Regions from separate parts of the Microbacterium paludicola genome, predicted to be linked through region 2. Evidence: predicted binding sites of a transcription regulator. Region 2 holds the regulator's gene; the other holds the start of a gene.

Region 1 (9,468 bases), on a different contig from region 2:
CGTCCGCGTCGATCCGGCGTTCGTGGCGGAGACCTCGAGCTCGGGGTCCACGGTGGCATCCGCGGTCGCGTCGTTCCGGGCCGACGAGGCGGGCTCGTACCTGATCACGGTGGCATCCGGTGCGGATGCGCCCGCAGACGCCCTCTTCCTCGTCACCGAGGGCGGTGGTTTCGGCGAGTTCTTCCTCGGTCTGAACGCGACGATCCTGCTGGGCTTCGCGGCAATCGGCGGCGGCCTTCTCAGCACCACGCTGCTCACGATCGGCATCGTGCTGCGCGCGCTCGCCGGGAAGAAGCCTGCGCGCGGCTGACCCGCTGTCTCAGGCGAGGAAGGACCGGATCGCCGCGGCCGCCTCGGCCGGCTTCTCGTAGTGGATGAGGTGGCCGACGTCGGCGATCTCGACAAGGCGCGCGTCGGCGAAGCGCGTCGCGAGCACCCGCTCCGCCTCGATCGGAGTGATGTCGTCGCGGTCGGCGGCGATCAGCAGCGTCGGTGCGGCGATCCGCTCGGCGTACTGGCTGACGTCGTGCGACACGCTCGTGACGAACGCGTCGTGCAGCACGTCGCGGTCGGCGAAGTTCGAGAAGTAGCGGTCGTGCTGATCGTGGATGAAGGCCCGCAGCTGCGGGTCGCGGGTCTTCGCCATCGCGATCGACATGACCCGCACGATCAGCTTGCTGCGCAGCAGCCACGTGCCGATCGCGCGCGGCAGCCGCGCCCCCGCCCAGTAGTAGAAGATCGCGAGCCGCGTCAGGATGCCACGGGGGCCCTCGAGCGCGGGAGCGCCGATCGGGTTGACGAGGACGAGCCGGGGCGTCCGGAGGCCGCGCGCGACGGCGGCGGCCGAGACGATCGAGCCGAAGGAATGGCCGAGGATGATCGACTCGGGAGCGACCGCGGCGTGGAACGCGTCGAGCCAGTCGGCGTACGCCTCGATGTCGTGGCGCCGGCCGGGAAGGGGCGCCGTCTCGCCGAACCCCGGAAGATCCGGCATGATCAGCCGCACCTCGGGAAGGAACGCCACAACGGGTTCGAGCCCGTGGTGCTCCCCGCGGAACCCGTGCACCGCCAGGACCGTGATCGCGGCGTCGTCGGGCCCGTACGTCCAGTAGGCGGTGCGACCGCCCAGCACATCCACCTCGTGCCTTGCCACGGGGATCTCGGCGAGCTGGGCGGCGTAGGGCGAGGCGACGGGCACCCGTCGAGTCTACGGAGGGTCCGCTGGGCGTTCGTGAGCGCTCCGCGGTGTGGCTTCCCGGTGATGTCGGCGGCGCGCTCTACGGTGTGGATCATGACGAGGTCGTGGCCGGATCCGCCCCCGCTGTTCGAGCTTGACGAGCTCGACCACCCGGGCGAGGCGATCACCTGGGTCCCGCGCGTCGAGACGACCGTCGAGGTCGACACGCGCGTCGAGGTGGCGGTCGCCCCCGAGCCCGAGCCGGTGATCGAGGTCCACGTCGAGACCGTGGTGGAGGCGACCGTCGAGGTCGCACCGTCCGTCCGGGTCGAGGCCGAGGCATCCGTCGAGGCGCTCGTGGAGGTGGCTCCCGACCGCTGGACGAGCAGGATCGGCGTGTTCGATCTGGAGACGACCGGCGTGGACGTGGCCGAGGACCGCATCGTGACTGCCTACGTGGGCCTGCTCGATGCGTCGGGCGAGGTCGTGCACGAGGAGCACTGGCTCGCCGACCCCGGAATCGAGATCCCGGAGGGCGCGACCGCTGTCCACGGCATCACGACCGAGCACGCACGGGCGCACGGCAGGCCCGCCGGAGAGGTCGTCGCGGAGGTGACTGCGGCGCTGCGCACGCTGCTCGCGGGCGGCATCCCCGTCGTCGCCTACAACGCCGCCTACGACTTCTCGCTGCTGAAGTACGAGGGAGAGCGCCACGGGCTCGAGTGCCTCGACTCCCCCGCGCCGGTGATCGATCCGCTGGTGATCGACAAGACGCTCGACCGCTACCGCAAGGGAAAGCGCACGCTTGACGTCGTCGCCGCGCACTATGCCGTGCCGCTGGAGTCGGCCCACGAGGCATCCGCCGACGCGATCGCCGCGGGGCGCGTCGCCCTCGCGCTGGCGAACCGGTTCGCCGATCGCCTGCCCGAGGATCCGCTCGAGCTCCACACCCGCCAGATCGGCTGGGCGCGCGAGCAGGCCGAGAGCCTCACGGAGTACTTCATCTCGATCGGCCGGCTCGAGCCGACCGAAGCGCTCGACGGATCCTGGCCCGTGCGCTGACCCCGGCGTAACCTCGCCCCATGGCGCACGACGACGGGATGGACCGCCTGAGGCGGAAGTACCCGCTGCAGGGCGCAGGATCCGCGATGGACGCGGTCTGGCGTCCCTCGGCTCACAACGCCGACATCGAGGCGCAGTCGCTCAAGATCATCCCGGTCCCCGCGCCGAGCCCCGACACGGGCCCGGGCGTGCTCGATTTCGACAACGGGACCATCGAGATCCACGTCGACGAGTGATCCGTCACCCCGGAAAACGCGAAAGGCCCCGCCGAAGCGGGGCCTTCTGAAGAACGAGGGCTTACTTGGAGCCGAAGTTCTTGAAGCGCTGGTTGAACTTCTCGACGCGACCGGCCGAGTCCATGATGCGCTGCTTACCCGTGTAGAACGGGTGCGACGCCGACGAGATCTCGACATCGATGACCGGGTACTCGACGCCGTCGAGCTCGATGGTCTTGTCGCTGGTCACGGTCGAACGGGTGAGGAAGGTCTCGCCCGAACCGAGGTCGCGGAACACGACCGCCTTGTACTCGGGGTGGATGTCAGTCTTCATGGGGGTCCTTGCCAAGAGATTTTGAAAAGTCTTCCGGTGCTTGGGCACCAGCGAACGAGTCTACCAGACTCAACCCGCCGTTGAGACCGCTGTCAGTGGGCGCGTGCGGCGTAGCGGCCGCCGTCCTCGCTCAGCTTGATCTGCACGCCGAACGTCTCCGAGAGGTTCTCCTCGGTGAGCGTCTCGGGGATCGGGCCGGCGGCGACGATCTTCCCGTCGCGCAGCAGCAGCACGTGGGTGAACCCGGCGGGGATCTCCTCGACGTGGTGCGTCACCATAACGAGGGCCGGCGTGACCGGCGACTTCGCATACTCGCTGAGCAGACCGACGAGAACCTCGCGCGAGCCGAGGTCGAGGCTCGCGGTGGGCTCGTCGAGCAGCAGCAGCTCGGGGTCGGTCATGATCGCGCGGGCGACCTGGACGCGCTTCTGCTCGCCCTCGCTCAGGGTGCCGAAGGTGCGGTCGGCGAGGTGGTCGAGACGCCACTCCTGTAGCACACGCAGTGCGCGGCGCTCGTCGATGTTCTCGTACTGCTCGTTCCAGCGGCCGAGCACCGAGTAGGCGGCGGTCAGCACCGCGTTCAGCACGGTCTCGTCCGCCGGGATGCGCTTTGCCAGCGCGGAGGACGCGAAGCCGATGCGGGGGCGCAGCTCGAACACGTCCGTCCGGCCGAGGCGCTCGTCCAGGATGTCGACAGTGCCGGCGGTCGGGTGGATGAGCGTGTCGGCGAGCTGCAGGATCGTCGTCTTGCCGGCGCCGTTCGGGCCGAGCACAACCCAGCGCTCGTCGTCGTTCACCGCCCAGGTGAGTCCATCCACGATGTTCCGACCTTCTCGGCGGACCACGACGTCTTCGAAGGAGAGCACAGTGGGCATGCGTTCAGCCTACCTATCCGGATGGGGCCCCCAGCGCGGACGCGCGGGCTCGGTCGGGCACGGGCGCGGTGTGCCGGGCGCTACGCTCGTCACTCGTGACCGCGCGCTTTCTCGTCGTCCTCGACGCCGACTCCACTCTGATCCGCAACGAGGTCATCGAGCTGATCGCGGATGAGGCCGGGCGGGGCGCGGAGGTCGCCGCCGCCACCGAGGCGGCGATGCGCGGCGAGGTCGACTTCGCCCAGAGCCTGCGGTCGCGGGTGCGGGAGCTCACCGGGGTGCCGGTCGCCTCGTTCGTGCGGGTGCGGGCCCGGATCGAGCCGACGCCGGGCGTGACAGCCCTGATCGACGCCGTGCACGCGCGCGGCGGACTCGTGGGCGTCGTCTCCGGCGGGTTCCACGAGATCCTCGACGAGCTCGCCCCGCATCTCGGCGTCGACCTCTGGCGCGCGAACCGCCTGCTCGCCGCGGATGGCGTGCTGACGGGCGAGGTCGACGGCCCGATCGTGGATGCCGCCGCCAAGCGCGAGTGGCTGACCCGCTGGGCACACGAGCACGGTGTGCCGATGTCGCGCACGATCGCGATCGGCGACGGGGCGAACGACCTGCTCATGCTGGAGGCCGCCGGCCTCGGCCTCGCCTTCAACGCCAAGCCCGCCGTCCGTCGCGCGGCTCCCCTGGTGATCGGTCCGGTCAACCTGTCCCAGGTCATCCCGCTGCTGCCGTTCTGAGGCGAGCATGAAGTCCGCGCTACCGCTCGGCCTTGACTAGGTTTCCGAAGGCACATCGCGAGGCTCGTCACGATGGTGTCCACATGCCCGTGTCGCCATATGTCCGCGCAATGCGCGAGAGGATCGAATGGATCGACCAGGTGCTTCGCGACGTGTGAGCCGAGGAGTCCGCGCGCTCGCTGAGGCCGCGTAGTGAAGCCCGCTCAGGCCTCGTAGTGCAGGAGGTCACCCGGCTGGCAGTCGAGGACGCGGCAGATGGCGTCCAGGGTGGTGAACCGCACGGCGCGCGCCCGCCCGTTCTTGAGCACCGCGACGTTCGCCGGGGTGATGCCGATGGCGTCGGCGAAGTCGCCGACGCTCATCCCGCGCTCCCGCAGCATCCGATCGATCGAGATGCGGATCGCCATCACACGACCTCGTCGAGTTCGGTGCGCAGCCGGATCGCGTGGCCGAGGAGTGACCGCAGCACGAGAGTGATGCAGGCGAGCGCGGTGAGGGCGAGGCACGCGGTCACCAGGATGAGCGCAAGCCAGGGGCTTCCCGCCTGCCCCACGCCGATGACGACGAATGCGACGACCACCAGCGCAGCGGCGCAGATCAACGTCGAGACGATCACGTCGACCCACAGGAGGAACGGTCGCGCGAGGACGGTGCCGGCGTGGATCCGTTGGACGAGCAGAGCGACCATGGCGAGCGTGACGAGAGCGAGCAGGACGATCGCGATCGCGAGAGCGAGCAGGGGCGTCCGCAGAGATGCGTACTCGGGAAGCGCCGCGGCGACGCTCGCCGACATAGCCGGCAGGAGGGCGATCACCCCGATGCCGCCGAGGAGCAGCGCCGCCAGGAGCGCCTGGGTGAGGACGACAAGCGCGAGCGGCGGCTTCGGGAGATCGTGGTCCATGCATCGATCTTCGATAGATCACCTATCGAAAGTCAATAGATGCTGGGCGCACTGTCGTCCACACAGGAGGTGAGCCCCTCGATTCTCCACATAGGCCAGAGATTCGAACGGATGTCCGAGGCTCGTGGGACGCTTGATGCATGCCGAAGTTCGCGGATTCCGATGGTCTCACCTGGGGTTTCACCTCGGGCGAGAAGGCCCGGACGCGCGCGGGCGTCGAGCGGCTGAAGGAGATCCGGGCCGAGCGAGCGCGGCTGGATGCGCAGGAGGCGGCAGAGCTGGCAGCCCTGAACAGCATCGCGGTCGGGCAGCTCGAGCGGATGCCCTCGCACAGCGACTACGCGTTCCCGATCCGGTCAATGGCTACCGAGCTCGCATTGGCGCTTCGGGAGTCGCCCCGGGCGATGCAGGGGCGAATGGAGCGCGCCGCCGAGCTGGTCGAGAAGTTCCCGGCCACGCACGCCGCCCTGGCGGCGGGGCGGATCACCGACCGTCACGCCCGCGAGATCACCGCCGCCGGGATCGGGATCCCCGGCCCCGAAGCGCGGGCCGCGTACGAGACGGAAGTCGTCGCGCTGGCGGAGAAGACCACGCCGCACCGCACAAAGGAGACCGCCGCGCTGGCGGCCGAGCGGCACCACCCCGACGCGCTCGCGGTCCGTCACGAGAAGGCCCGCGCGGAGCGACGGGTGTTCCTGGATGACCTCCCCGACGGGCAGTCGATGCTCGCCATCATCGGCAACGCCGTCGTGATTCACGGGGCCTACGACCGCCTCACCGCCGGTGCCCGCGCCGTCAAACGCGACCGGCGCCGGGTGACCCGGGAACTCGACGGCATCGAGCCAGCGCCGCAGTCCCCGGACGCGGCGAAGTACCACGACGATCGTCACCTCGGCCAGCTGCGCGCCGACCTCGCCCTCGACCTCCTCCTGACCGGCATCCCCACCGGGCACGACATCGAGCAGGACATCCGCGCCACGGTGGAGGTCACCATCCCCGTCACCACCCTCATCGGCCTCGACGACGGCCCCGCCCTCCTTGCCGGCTACGGCCCCATCGACCCCGACACGGCCCGCCGTCTCGCCGGCACGACCGCCGGCTGGGAGCGGATCTTCCTCGATCCCGACACCGGGGCGCTGCTCACCGTCGACCACTACACCCCCACGGCAGCCCAACGCCGGTACCTCCTCGCACGGGACAAGACCTGCCGCGTCCCCGGGTGCGAGACCAAGGCCAAACACTGCGACCTCGACCACACGATCCCCTACTCGGCGGGCGGAGTCACGGACGTCGACAACCTGAACTGCGTCTGCGAGCAGCACCACATGCTCAAGCACCACGCCCCCTGGCGATGGCAGAACCTCGGGCACGGTCGCACCCGCATCACCAGTCCCTGCGGCTACGACTACACCGAAGGCCCACCCCTCATCTACACCGGCGGGCCACGCGCCCCCTTCTGACGCGCCTGCCACCATGGACGCATGGGCACGGGTGAACTCTGGGACCTGACGGACCATCGCGGACGCACGGTGGAACGCACCCACCGGCGCGGGATCGGCGAGATCCCGCCCGGGTTCTTCCACATCGTGTCCGCGACCTGCGTCTACCGGCCTGATGGTGCGGTGTTGATCACTCGCCGCGCCGCCGGGAAGGACTATCCCCTGACGTGGGAGTTCCCTGCCGGAAGCGCCCTCGCCGGCGAGACGAGCGTCGAGGCGGCCACCCGTGAGCTCCGCGAGGAGACCGGCCTGTCCCCCGATCCGGCTCGCTTCCGGTTCGTCGGCCGATTCACCGAGCCCTCGGCGCTCGTCGACGTCTATACGGCGCCGTTTCCGGATGGGTCAGTGCTGGCGCTTGATCCCGAAGAGGTGGCGGAGGCCGAGTGGGTCACCACGGACGACGTCGAGCGCCTCCGGCGCCTCGACGCGTTCGCAGCGCCGTGGCTCCCACGTCTCGAGGCGCTCTGGCAGCCGATGAAGGACGCCATCGCCGAGGGTCTGCGCTGATGCTGCTGAATGTCGTGGAGGCCGGCAGCGGGCCTCGCTGCGCGGTCCTGCTTCACGGGATGCTCGGCTCCGCCGAGAGCTGGCAGCGGGTCGTGCCCCAGCTCCTCCATGCCGGATACCGGGTGCTCGCCGTCGACCTGCCGGGGCACGGGCTGTCGCCGCGCGACCCGACGATGACGCTCGAGGGCGCCGCCGACGCTGTCGTCGACACGGTGCGGGCGTTCGTCGACCATCCGCCCGCCGTCGCGATCGGACACTCGTACGGCGCACTCCTGCTCGCGGCGGCCGCGGAGAGGATGCGGCCCCGTCTCGCGGTGTATGTGGACGCGCCCCTCGCGTTCCCCGGTGGCGCGGATCGCGACGCCACCCTGGCGCGATACAAGCGCGACAAGCGGGTCCGGACCCCGCAGCGGCTGCGTGAGACCCGCTCCCACTACAGCGAGGCGGACGCCGTCGTCGAGGGACGCGCAGCCGAGCGATTCGATCCGGCGACGTCCGCCTCGATCTCTGCCGGCCCGGGCGGCTCGTGGGCGCCTTCCCCGGGATCTATCGTCCTGCGCGCCGAGCCGAGCGAGTTCGTCACCGACGCGGACGCCCGGGTGCTGCGGGACCACGGCGTGGACGTCCGCAGCATCCCCGGCGCCGCCCACACCGTCTGGTACAGCCACTTCGACGCCTTCGTCGCGGCTCTGCCCGAGATCTTCTCGCCGGATGTCGGTGGCCCGTCATAGCCTGCGGGCATGGCAGACATCATCCTGATCCCGGGCCTCTGGCTCGACGCCTCCTCGTGGGACGACGTGGTCCCGACGCTCGAAGCCGCGGGACACCGCGTGCACCCGCTCACCCTCCCGGGCGTCGGCGCGCCCGCGACCGAGTCGCAGGACATCGGCATCGACGACTGGGTCGACGCGGTCGTGCAGCGCGTCGACGCGGCCGCAGGCCCCGTCGTCGTGGTCGGCCACTCGGGCGGCGGCAACGTCGCATGGGGCGTCGCCGATCGCCGCCCCGAGAAGATCGCGCGCGTCATCCTGGTGGACACGATGCCGCCGCCCAGCGGCTCGGGCATCTCCGAGTTCCCGGTCGTCGACGGCGTGGTGCCGTTCCCCGGCTGGGACTTCTTCGGCGACGACGCCGCCGATCTCGATGACGAGACGCGCAGGCGCACCGCGCCGACGACGAAGTCCGTCCCTGCGCGCGTGCCCACCGATGAGCTTCAGCTGAACGACGACCGCCGCTTCGCGGTGCCGGTGACGGTTCTGGCGGGCGGGCAGGACGAGGCCGAGCTGCGCGGGATGCTCGCGGAGTGGCCGGCCTGGGGCGAGAACTTCGACCGGATCCAGGACGTCGAGGTCGTCAAGCTCGGCACGGCCCACTGGCCCCAGTTCTCGAAGCCGGAACTGCTGGCGGCCGAGATCCTGAAGGCCGCCGACCGGGTCTAGTGCCCCATCCCGAGGCCACCGTCGACCGGGATCACGGCGCCGGAGATGTAGCCGGCGTCATCGGAGGCGAGCCAGGTGACGGCCGCGGCGACCTCGGCGGCGCTGCCGTAGCGGCCCGCGGGGATCGACTTGCGGTACTCGGCCTGCGTCGCCTCGGGAAGCTCGGCGGTCATGTCCGTCTCGATGAAGCCCGGGGCGACGACGTTCGTGGTGATGCCGCGCGCTCCCAGCTCCCGGGTGAGCGAGCGAGCGAAGCCGACCAGTGCGCTCTTCGACGAGGCGTAGTTGACCTGGCCCGCCGAACCCAGCAGACCGACGACGCTCGAGATCAGGATGACGCGACCGAACCGCGCCTTCAGCATCCCCTTCGACGCGCGCTTGACCACGCGGAACGATCCGCCGAGATTCGTGGCGACGACGCTGTCGAAGTCGTCCTCGCTCATCCGCATGAGCAGCGTGTCCTTGGTGATGCCGGCGTTCGCGACGACGATCTCGACCGGGCCGAGCTGCTGCTCGACCTCGGCGAACGCGGCGTCCACCGCGGCGCCGTCGGTCACGTCCGCACGCACCGTGAGCGTGCCCTCGGGTCCTTCGCCGCTGCGGGCGGTCACCGCGACGCGGTACCCCTCCTCCACGAAGCGCTCGGCGATGGCCCGACCGATGCCGCGGTTGCCGCCGGTGACGAGGACGACGCGTCCCTCTGCACTGCTCACGATGCTGCTCTCCTG
Region 2 (9,468 bases):
TGCCCGCCGATGAGGTGCTGCTCGAAGCCCGCGGGCTCGCCCTCGTGCACCAGGTACGGGCGCCCCGAGATGTCGACGACCGCCTGCGCGAGTGCCTCGTCCAGCGGCACGAGCGCGTCGCCGTAGCGCGAGATGCCCGACTTGTCGCCCAGCGCCTCACGGATGGCATGCCCGAGCACGATCGAGATGTCCTCGACCGTGTGGTGGGCGTCGATGTGGGTGTCGCCGGTCGCCGTCACGGTCAGATCCGTGAGCGAGTGCTTCGCGAACGCCGTGAGCATGTGGTCGAAGAACGGGACGCTCGTCGAGATCGAGCTCTTTCCCGTGCCGTCGAGGTTCAGCTCAAGCTCCACCGTCGACTCGCTGGTGGAGCGGGTGCGGCGCGCGATGCGGGCAGTCGTCATGCCTCGATCCTAGTCGTGAGGCGGCCACGGCCGTCCGGCACCGAGGATCCCCTCAGCGCCCTCCGACCTCGGACAGAGCCTCGAGGAACGCGGTCGTCTCCTCCTCGGTGCCCGCGGTCGCCCGCAGGTGACCGGGGATGCCGATGTCGCGGATCAGCACGCCGCGCTCGTAGAGCGCCTGCCACGTGGCCGCGGGGTCGGCGACGCCGCCGAACAGGATGAAGTTCGTCCACGACTCGTGGGCCTGATAGCCGAGGGCCTCCAGCGTCGCGCCCATCCGGTCGCGCTGCAGGATGATCTCGTCGACCATCGCGAGCATCGTGTCGGCGTGACGCAGCGCGGCGGTCGCAGCCGCCTGGGTGAGGGCGCTGAGGTGGTACGGCAGGCGCACAAGACGCAGTGCGTCGATCAGCGCCGGGTCGGCCGCCAGGTATCCCACCCGTGCGCCCGCGAACGCGAACGCCTTGCTCATGGTGCGCGAGACCGCGAGGCGCGGACGTCCGCCGAGCAGCGTAAGGGCGGACGGAGAGTCCTTCGGTGCGAACTCCTGGTAGGCCTCATCGACGACCACGATGCCGTCCGTGGCGTCGTACACGGCCTCCACGACGTCGAGTGAGAGCGGCGTGCCCGTGGGGTTGTTCGGCGCGCACAGGAAGACGACGTCGGGGTGGGCGTCGGCCACCTGGCGGGCGGCGTCCTCCGGGTCGATCCGGTAGTCGTGACCCCGCGTGCCGGCGAGCCACTCGGCCCCGACGCCCCGCGACAGCAGCCGGTACATCGAGTACGTCGGCTCGAAGCCGAACGCGGTGCGACCGGGACCGGCGAACGCCTGCAGCACGTGCTGCAGCACCTCGTTCGAGCCGTTGCCCGCCCAGATCTGCGACGAGTCGACCCCGTGCCCGAGGTACTGGGCGAAGGACTCGCGCAGCTCGGTGAACTCGCGGTCGGGGTAGCGGTTCACATCCCGCAGGGCCTGGGCGATGGCGTCGGAGATGTCGTTCGCGACGTCCTCCGGCACGGGATGCGTGTTCTCGTTGACGTTCAGGGCCACGGGAAGCGGCGCCTGGGGCGCCCCGTAGGGCTTCTGGCCGCGCAGATCGGCGCGGATCGGCAAGTCGTCGAGAGAGACCGTCACGCTCTCCATGCTAGAGGCGAGTGCGACACCCGCTCCCGCACGCGGTCAGCCCGCGCTGGAGTACTCGGCGGGGATCGACAGGCGCTCGCCGGCCATGACGGCGGACGACGAGAGCTGGTTCAGGCTGATGATGGCGTCGACGACGTCGCGCGGATCGGAGTTCGGCGCGACCTCCTCGGCGATCGCCCAGAGCGACTCGCCGGGCAGCACGGTCACCGTGTCGAACGTGCCGGCGGGAGCGCCGTCCTCGCGCGAGGCGAGCGCACTGCCGCCGGAGACGATTGCGAGCCCCAGGGCGATCGCGATCGGCGTCGCCGCCATCGCGGCGAGCACACGGCGTCCACGACGCGTCAGGCGCAGGCGCGTGGCCGGCGCCGCGGTGCGGGCGGTGCCGCTCACTCGCGTGCGGGCCGGGACCTCGAATGCGGTGATGCTGACCGTGCTCATCGGTGCTCCTTCGTGTTCGGAGAGCTTCGCATCCGGCACCTCGGCCGGGAGGGCCGGATGCGAAGCTCTGTTCCGAATCTATCTTCGAATCTTCGAATGTGTCAATCTGTTCTTCGAAAACCGATCCGATCCGATCCGCGACACGCTCGAACAGATCTTCCGAATCACGGCGCCGTTCGGATACGGTTTCGATGACGAGACACACCCCACCACGGGCCACCGACATTCACGTCGGAGGAGAAGGAGCCGGTCAGATGAGCGCCGTCACGATGCCCGCCACGGAGTCGATCGCCGAGAGCGACGAGAAGCGCCGCACGCGCCGGCGCAAGAGCCTCAGCGAGAAGCAGCTGGCCATCCTCGAGGTCATCCAGCGCTCCATCCAGTCGAAGGGCTACCCGCCCACGATGCGCGAGATCGGCGACGCCGTCGGCCTGAAGTCGCTGTCGAGCGTGACCCACCAGCTCGGTCAGCTCGAGCTCAGCGGCTACCTCCGACGTGACCCCGGTAAGACGCGCGCGATGGAGGTGCTGATCGACCTGCCGGGCCAGTCGGGCGAGAACCTCGACGCCGGCGTGCCCTCGGTCGGCGACGCCGCGATGGTCCCGCTCGTGGGCCGCATCGCCGCGGGCGTGCCGATCACCGCCGACCAGCAGGTCGAGGAGATCTTCCCGCTGCCCCGCCAGCTCGTCGGCAAGGGCGAGCTGTTCATGCTCAAGGTCAGCGGCGAGTCGATGATCGACGCCGCCATCTGCGACGGCGACTGGGTCGTCGTGCGCGTCCAGAACACGGCCGAGAACGGCGACATCGTGGCGGCGATGCTCGACGGCGAGGCGACCGTCAAGGTGTTCCGCCAGCGCGACGGCCACACCTGGCTGCTGCCGCGAAACTCGGCGTTCGAGCCGATCCTCGGCGACGAGGCCGTCGTGCTCGGCAAGATCGTCGCGGTGATGCGCGCGGTCTGATCCTGCACTGGGGGGGCCCGGCAGCACGTCGGAGCCTCCCGATAGCGTGGGGTTATGCCCACGCTCCCCTATGGATCCTGGCCGTCGCCGATCTCGGCGTCCGACATCGCCGGCGGGTCGCCGCGCCTCGACGGCGCGCGTTTCGTCGGGCCCGATGGGGAGATCTGGTGGAGCGAGACGATCCCGGCTGAGAAGGGCCGCACCGCCGTTGTACGGCAGGGCGACGACGATCCCGATGTCCTGCTGCCGGCACCGTGGAGCGCGCGGTCGCGTGTCCACGAGTACGGCGGCGGCGCCTGGACGACCACGGACGAGGGCGACCTGCTGTTCGTCGAGGGCTCCGACCAGCGCGTGCACCGGATGGCCGTCGGCGGCGACCCGGTACCGCTGACTCCCGGCGACCTGGGCATGGCGTTCGGCGACCTGACGTACGTCGACGGCCGACTCTGGGCCGTGCGTGAGACGCGGGGCGAAGACCCTGTGCCCTCGCGCGACATCGTGGTGATCCCGCTCGACGGCTCGGCGTCCGACGATGCGTCCGCGATCCTGAGCGTCGTCGCCGGATCCGACTTCCTCGCCTACCCCGCTCCGCGCGGCGACCGACTCGCCTGGATCGCGTGGGATCACCCCGACATGCCCTGGGACGCGGCGGAGCTCCGCGTCGGGCGCCTCGGCTCCGACGGCATCGTCGTCGAGCACGTCGTGGTGGCGGGCGGCCGCACGCCCGAGGGTCCGGTCGCCGCGCTGCAGCCGGAGTGGACCGGCGATCACGAGCTGATGTTCAGCGCGGATCCGGCAGGCGACGGGCCGGGCGGTGGGCGCTGGAACCTGCGCTGGGTGCGCTTCGACGGGCTGGTGGCGACCGGCCCCGAGCCGCTCTACCCCGTCGACGCCGACACGGGCGGCCCGCTGTGGAACCTCGGCGCACGCTGGTATGCGCCGCTCGACGATGGCCGGGTAGTCGCGGTGCACACGCACGGCACCGACGGGCTCATCCTGCTCGATCCGACCCGCGGCGGCGTGGAAACGCTCGAGACCCCATTATCGAGCGGCATCCTGATGCGCGACGCCCGCGGCGAGAAGGTGCTTCTGACAGGTGCGGGAACCCAGGTGCCGGGCGGTCTGTGGCTGCTCGACGTGGATGCACGCACGCTCGGGGCGATCCGCGGGGGCGTCGCGGCGCTCGATCCGGGCTGGCTGCCTCCGTCGCGGGCGCTCACGTTCGAGGGCCCCGACGGCGACGTGCACGCCTTCGCGTACTCGCCGACGAATCCGGACGTCGAGGCTCCGTCGGGTGAGCTGCCGCCGTACCTGGTGCTCGTCCACGGCGGCCCCACCGCGCACTCATCCGGTGAGCTGTCGCTCGCCGTGGCGTACTTCACGAGCCGCGGCATCGGCGTGCTCGACGTCAACTACGGCGGTTCCACCGGGTACGGTCGCGCGTACCGCGAGCGGCTGCGGGGACGCTGGGGCATCGCCGACGTGGCGGACACGGCTGCCGCCGCGCGCGGCCTCGCCGGAGCCGGACTCGCGGATCCGGCGCGGATCGCCATCAAGGGCGGCTCGGCGGGCGGATGGACGGTGCTGTGCGCGGTCGCCGACACGGACGTGTTCGCCGCGGGCATCAGCCGCTACGGCGTCGCCGACCTCCGCCGCCTCGCGGAGGACACCCACGACTTCGAGGCGCGTTACCTCGACGGGCTGGTGGGGCCGCTCCCCCAGGCCGAGCCGCTCTACGTCAGCCGCTCGCCGCTGTCGCGCCCGGAGACGCTCCGGACGCCGCTGCTCATCCTGCAGGGCGCCGACGACCCGGTCGTGCCCCCGTCGCAGTCGGAGGCGCTGCGCGACGCGCTCGCGGCCAACGGCGTGCCGCACAAGTACGTGCTGTTCGAGGGCGAGTCGCACGGCTTCCGCCAGGCCGCCACCCTTGAGCGCGCCTTCGAGACCGAGCTCGCCTTCCTCGGCCGCCTCCTCGGCTTCGAGACGCCCGGCGTCCCGCCGATCGAGCTCGACTGAAACACGCGAGCCCGGCTCTGACCAGCGCGCGCTCTGGCGACCGGAGCGCCCGGATACAGGCCGGATGGGGCGGGAGTCGCCTGCCGGTGCGGGTGGGCCTGCCGCAGGCTCGCTGAGCCTGGATGCGGCCAGCGCGGCGGTCAGCCGCCGACGATCATCCGCTCAGCCGAGCTGGACGCCGAAGGCCTGCACTCCCGGGTGGGACTCCAGGCGCGTGAGACCAAGGCGGTCGTAGAACGCCAGCGCCCCGGTGTTCTTGTCGGAGGCGACGAGGTGAAGCCCCGGCACACCGCGACGGCGCAGCTCGTCCAAGAGCGTCTCGATCAGGCGGCGCCCGAGACCCCGACCCTGCGCCTCGGGCAGCAGGTCGATGTGCAGGTGCGCCGGGTAGCCGAGGCCGGCGTACGGCTCGGCGCCCGGGCGACGACCGTACGCGTAGATGAGCGTGCCGTCCTGACGCGTGCGCTCGACCTCGGGCTGCGGGTGACGCGCAGCGACGCGCGGCCACCACTCGTCGCGGAACCACTCCTCGAACCGGTCCGTGTCGTCCGTGCCGATCACGTAGCCCACGACCCTGCCGTCCTCGGCCTCGACGACGAACGCGAGGTCGGGATGCCGCGTCACGTACGGAAGCGCGAACACCTCGGCCCACAGCGTGTCGTCCTCGAAGACCCCGGTGGCATCCGATCCGTTGTCGGCGGTGCGCAGGCAGATCTCGGCGACCGCGTCTCGATCGGCCGGCTGATACTGCCTGATCCTCATCGTCCGGCCACGCGGTACGGCTCGAGCGCCGCGGCCAGGCGCTCCGAGACATGCGCGTGCACCAGCGTGCCGCCCTCCTCGTGCGAGCGCTCGAGCAGGTGCCCCTGCTCGTGGATCGCCGAGATCAGATCGCCGCGCTCGTACGGCACGAGGGCGCGCAGCTCGATGTCGGGCAGCGGCAGGGCCGCCTCGATCACCGTGCGCAGCTCGTCGATCCCCTCGCCGGTGCGAGAGGACACGAACACCGCCTTCGGCTCGAGGCCGCGCAGCACCATCTTCGTGTCCTCGTCGACCAGGTCGGCCTTGTTGAACACGACGATCTCGTGGATGTCGCGTGCGCCGACATCGCCCATCACGTCGCGGACCGTCTGGATCTGACCGGCAGGATCCGGATGATGCGCGTCGACGACGTGCAGGATGACATCCGCGTCGGCGACCTCCTCCAGCGTCGAGCGGAACGCCTCGACGAGCTGGTGGGGCAGGTTGCGCACGAACCCGACCGTGTCGGCGAGCGTGTACACGCGCCCATCAGACGTCTCTGAGCGGCGCACCGTGGCGTCCAGGGTCGCGAACAGGGCGTTCTCCACAAGCACGCCGGCGCTCGTGAGGCGGTTCAGCAGGCTCGACTTGCCCGCGTTCGTGTAGCCGGCGATCGCGACCGAGGGGATCGTGTTGCGCTTGCGCTCACCGCGCTTGGCCTCCCGCGCCGGCGCGAAGTCGCGGATCTGACGACGCAGCTGGGCCATCTTCGTGCGGATGCGGCGACGGTCGAGCTCGATCTTCGTCTCACCGGGACCGCGCGAGCCCATTCCCGCGCCGCCCGCGCCGACCTGGCCACCGGCCTGGCGGCTCATCGACTCACCCCAACCGCGTAGGCGCGGCAGCAGGTACTCGAGCTGCGCAAGCTCGACCTGCGCCTTGCCCTCGCGGCTCTTCGCGTGCTGGCTGAAGATGTCGAGGATCACGGTCGTCCGGTCGATGACCTTCACCTTGACGACGTCCTCGAGCGCGCGCCGCTGGCTGGGCGCGAGCTCGGTGTCGGCGATCACGGTGTCGGCGCCGACGGCGGCGACGATGTCCTTCAGCTCGGCCGCCTTGCCGCGGCCGATGTACGTCGCGGGGTCGGGGTGCGGACGACGCTGCAGCACGCCGTCGAGCACGACGGCGCCGGCGGTCTCGGCGAGCGCGGCGAGCTCGCGCAGCGAGTTCTCCGCGTCGGTCTGCGAGCCCTGCGAGTACACGCCGACGAGCACGACGTTCTCGAGCCGCAGCTGCCGGTACTCGACCTCGGTGACGTCCTCGAGCTCGGTCGACAGGCCCGCGACGCGCCGGAGCGCCGCGCGCTCCTCGCGGTCCCACTGGTCGCCGTCCGCGGATCCGTCGCCCGTGGTCGTCCTGTCCTGCAGCGCCTGAGCGGCCCCGAACACCCGTGCTCCGGTGCGGGACTCTGCGCGCGACAGCACGCGGTCCACCAGATCGGATGCTCCCGCCTCGCGCTCCAGGTCGTCTTCGACGCTGTTCGCGGCGGGATCGGGTGTGGTGGTGTCAGTCATCCATGCCTTTCGTTCCGATGCGCTGCGCGGTGATCCGCGTGCATCGAGCTCTTCAGCTTATTCTTCCGGGGGTTCTGCGGCTACGGGGCCCGATCGGAGCCGGATGAGGGGCCTCCGCCCCTCGCCGTCGGGCGGCCCGCTCCGGTACGCTGGCCCCTATGGTGGATCACTACTTCTCCGCGAGTCCCACCAGTCCCGAGAACCACCGCCGCATCCGAGTGCCCCTGGTCGGACGCACCGTGGAGCTCACGACGGCCGCCGGGGTGTTCAGCCCCGAGCGCCTCGACGTCGGCACATCGGTCCTGCTCGCGAACACACCCGAACCGCCCTCCGGCGGCGATTTCCTCGACCTCGGCTGCGGCTGGGGTCCGATCGCGCTGAGCATGGCCATGATGTCTCCGCACGCCCGTGTCTGGGCCGTCGACGTGAACGAGCGCGCCCTGGACCTCGTGCGCCGCAACGCGGAGTCCCTCGGCCTCTCCAATGTCAACGCGGTGCTGCCCGACGATGTTCCCGAGAGCCTGACGTTCCGCACGATCCGATCGAACCCGCCGATCCGCGTCGGCAAGTCGGTGCTCCACGAGCTCATGGAGACGTGGATCCCGCGCCTCGCCGAGCGCAGCGACGCGTACCTCGTCGTCAAGCGCGACCTCGGATCCGACTCGCTCCAGCGCTGGCTGGGCACGACGTTCGCCGATGGCTTCAGCGTCTACCGCACAGCGACGGGCAAGGGCTACCGCGTGCTGAAGGTCCGCCGCCACGGCTCGCCGCCCACGGAACCGCTCGCGATCCCGGGGTTCTGAGCCTCCGCGGCCCGGCCGTCACATCGTGTCGGTCGTGCCCGACTGCTCCGCGATCTTCTGGTCGCCGCGCTTGCGTCCCGCGCGCGCCATGAAGAACAGGATCGTGCCGACGACGATGTAGCCGGCCGTGCCGAGCCACACCGCGCCGGTCTGCTGCGTGAGGAGCACGATCGACGCGATGATCGCCAGGATCGGGACCACCCGCGACACCGAGAAGTGCTTGTGCTCGACGACGTCCTTCTTGAGCACCAGCACACTGACATTCGCCGTGAGGAACACGAGAAGCAGCAGGAGCACGGTCGTCTCCGCGAGCATGCCGATGTCGCCGACGATGCTGAGCAGCATGGTCGCGCCGGACACGACCACGATCGACACCCACGGGGTGCGGCGCTTCGGCAGGACGCGGCCGAATGCGTGCGGCAGCAGACCTGCCTCGGCAAGGCCGTAGGCGGCGCGGCTCGCCATCACCATGAACAGCAGCGCTCCGTTGGGGATCGCGGCAAGGGCGATCAGGCTGAACAGCCACGACGGCAGGGCGAAGCCGCTGGCTGTGACGACCTCGAGCAGCGGGCCCGTCGACTCGGCCAGGATCGTCGGCTCGACCACGATGACAGCTCCGATGGCGATCAGCAGGTAGACGACGGCGGCCGTGCTGATGGCACCGAACAGCGCGCGGGGGTACGACTTCGAGGGGTCCTTGACCTCCTCGGCCATGTTCGCGGCCGCCTCGAAGCCGAGGAACGAGAAGAACGCGACGATGGATGCCGAGAACGCGCCCTGCAACGGGGGCACGTCGGGAGCGAACTCGAAGATGCGCGCGGGTTCCCCGCCGCCGCTGCCGAACACCATGGCCGCGATGACGATGACGATCGCGAGGCCGCTGACCTCGATCATCGAGGCGACGAAGTTGGTGGTCATCGACTCCTTCACGCCGCGCAGGTTGATGAGCGTCAGGATGAGGATGAAGCCGATCGCGACGGGCACGGCGGGCACATCGAACAGCGCCGAGAAGTAGTCGCCGGCGAACGCGTTCGCGAGCGCCGCCGCGGTCGTGACCCCGGACGCCATCATGAGGAAGCCGACGATGAACGACAGGAACGGCTTGCCGAACGCCTTGTCCGCGTATCGCGCGGCGCCACCCGCGTGCGGGTACTTCGTGATGAGCTCGGCGTAGGTGCCCGCGGTCAGCAGCGCCACGACCAGGGCGATGAGCAACGGCAGCCAGATGACGCCGCCGACGTCCGTCACCATCGTGCCGACGAGCGTGTAGATGCCGGCCCCGAGGGTGTCCCCCACGATGAACGCGAACAGCAGGGGCGTGCCGATGGCGCGCCGCAGGCTCGAGTGATCGTCGACCGGCTGGATGGCGGTGGCGTTGCTCATCGC

Evidence for each region. The regulator LexA, encoded in region 2, represses DNA repair genes until DNA is damaged. The targets are predictions, from matches to a motif close to TCGAACANNTGTTCGA.
Region 1: the regulator LexA is predicted to act here: its motif matches at 5,399-5,414, upstream of ABD161_RS04315 (HNH endonuclease signature motif containing protein).

What each region holds. Positions count from the first base shown of each region.
Region 1 covers NZ_BAAANG010000003.1:318,299-327,766, reverse strand. The annotation lists gene ABD161_RS04360 (hypothetical protein) at 1-310, shown strand, start outside; gene ABD161_RS04355 (alpha/beta fold hydrolase) at 320-1,198, opposite strand; gene ABD161_RS04350 (3'-5' exonuclease) at 1,535-2,239, shown strand; gene ABD161_RS04345 (hypothetical protein) at 2,260-2,475, shown strand; gene ABD161_RS04340 (type B 50S ribosomal protein L31) at 2,537-2,788, opposite strand; gene ABD161_RS04335 (ABC transporter ATP-binding protein) at 2,881-3,663, opposite strand; gene serB (phosphoserine phosphatase SerB) at 3,759-4,394, shown strand; gene ABD161_RS04325 (helix-turn-helix domain-containing protein) at 4,598-4,801, opposite strand; gene ABD161_RS04320 (DUF2975 domain-containing protein) at 4,801-5,295, opposite strand; gene ABD161_RS04315 (HNH endonuclease signature motif containing protein) at 5,436-6,755, shown strand; gene ABD161_RS04310 (NUDIX hydrolase) at 6,777-7,301, shown strand; gene ABD161_RS04305 (alpha/beta fold hydrolase) at 7,301-8,032, shown strand; gene ABD161_RS04300 (alpha/beta fold hydrolase) at 8,042-8,740, shown strand; gene fabG (3-oxoacyl-ACP reductase FabG) at 8,737-9,453, opposite strand.
Region 2 covers NZ_BAAANG010000022.1:47,642-57,109, reverse strand. The annotation lists gene hisB (imidazoleglycerol-phosphate dehydratase HisB) at 1-404, opposite strand, end outside; gene ABD161_RS11355 (histidinol-phosphate transaminase) at 457-1,548, opposite strand; gene ABD161_RS11350 (LysM peptidoglycan-binding domain-containing protein) at 1,585-1,986, opposite strand; gene lexA (transcriptional repressor LexA) at 2,256-2,948, shown strand; gene ABD161_RS11340 (alpha/beta hydrolase family protein) at 3,003-4,964, shown strand; gene ABD161_RS11335 (GNAT family N-acetyltransferase) at 5,127-5,726, opposite strand; gene hflX (GTPase HflX) at 5,723-7,279, opposite strand; gene ABD161_RS11325 (class I SAM-dependent methyltransferase) at 7,438-8,082, shown strand; gene ABD161_RS11320 (APC family permease) at 8,101-9,465, opposite strand.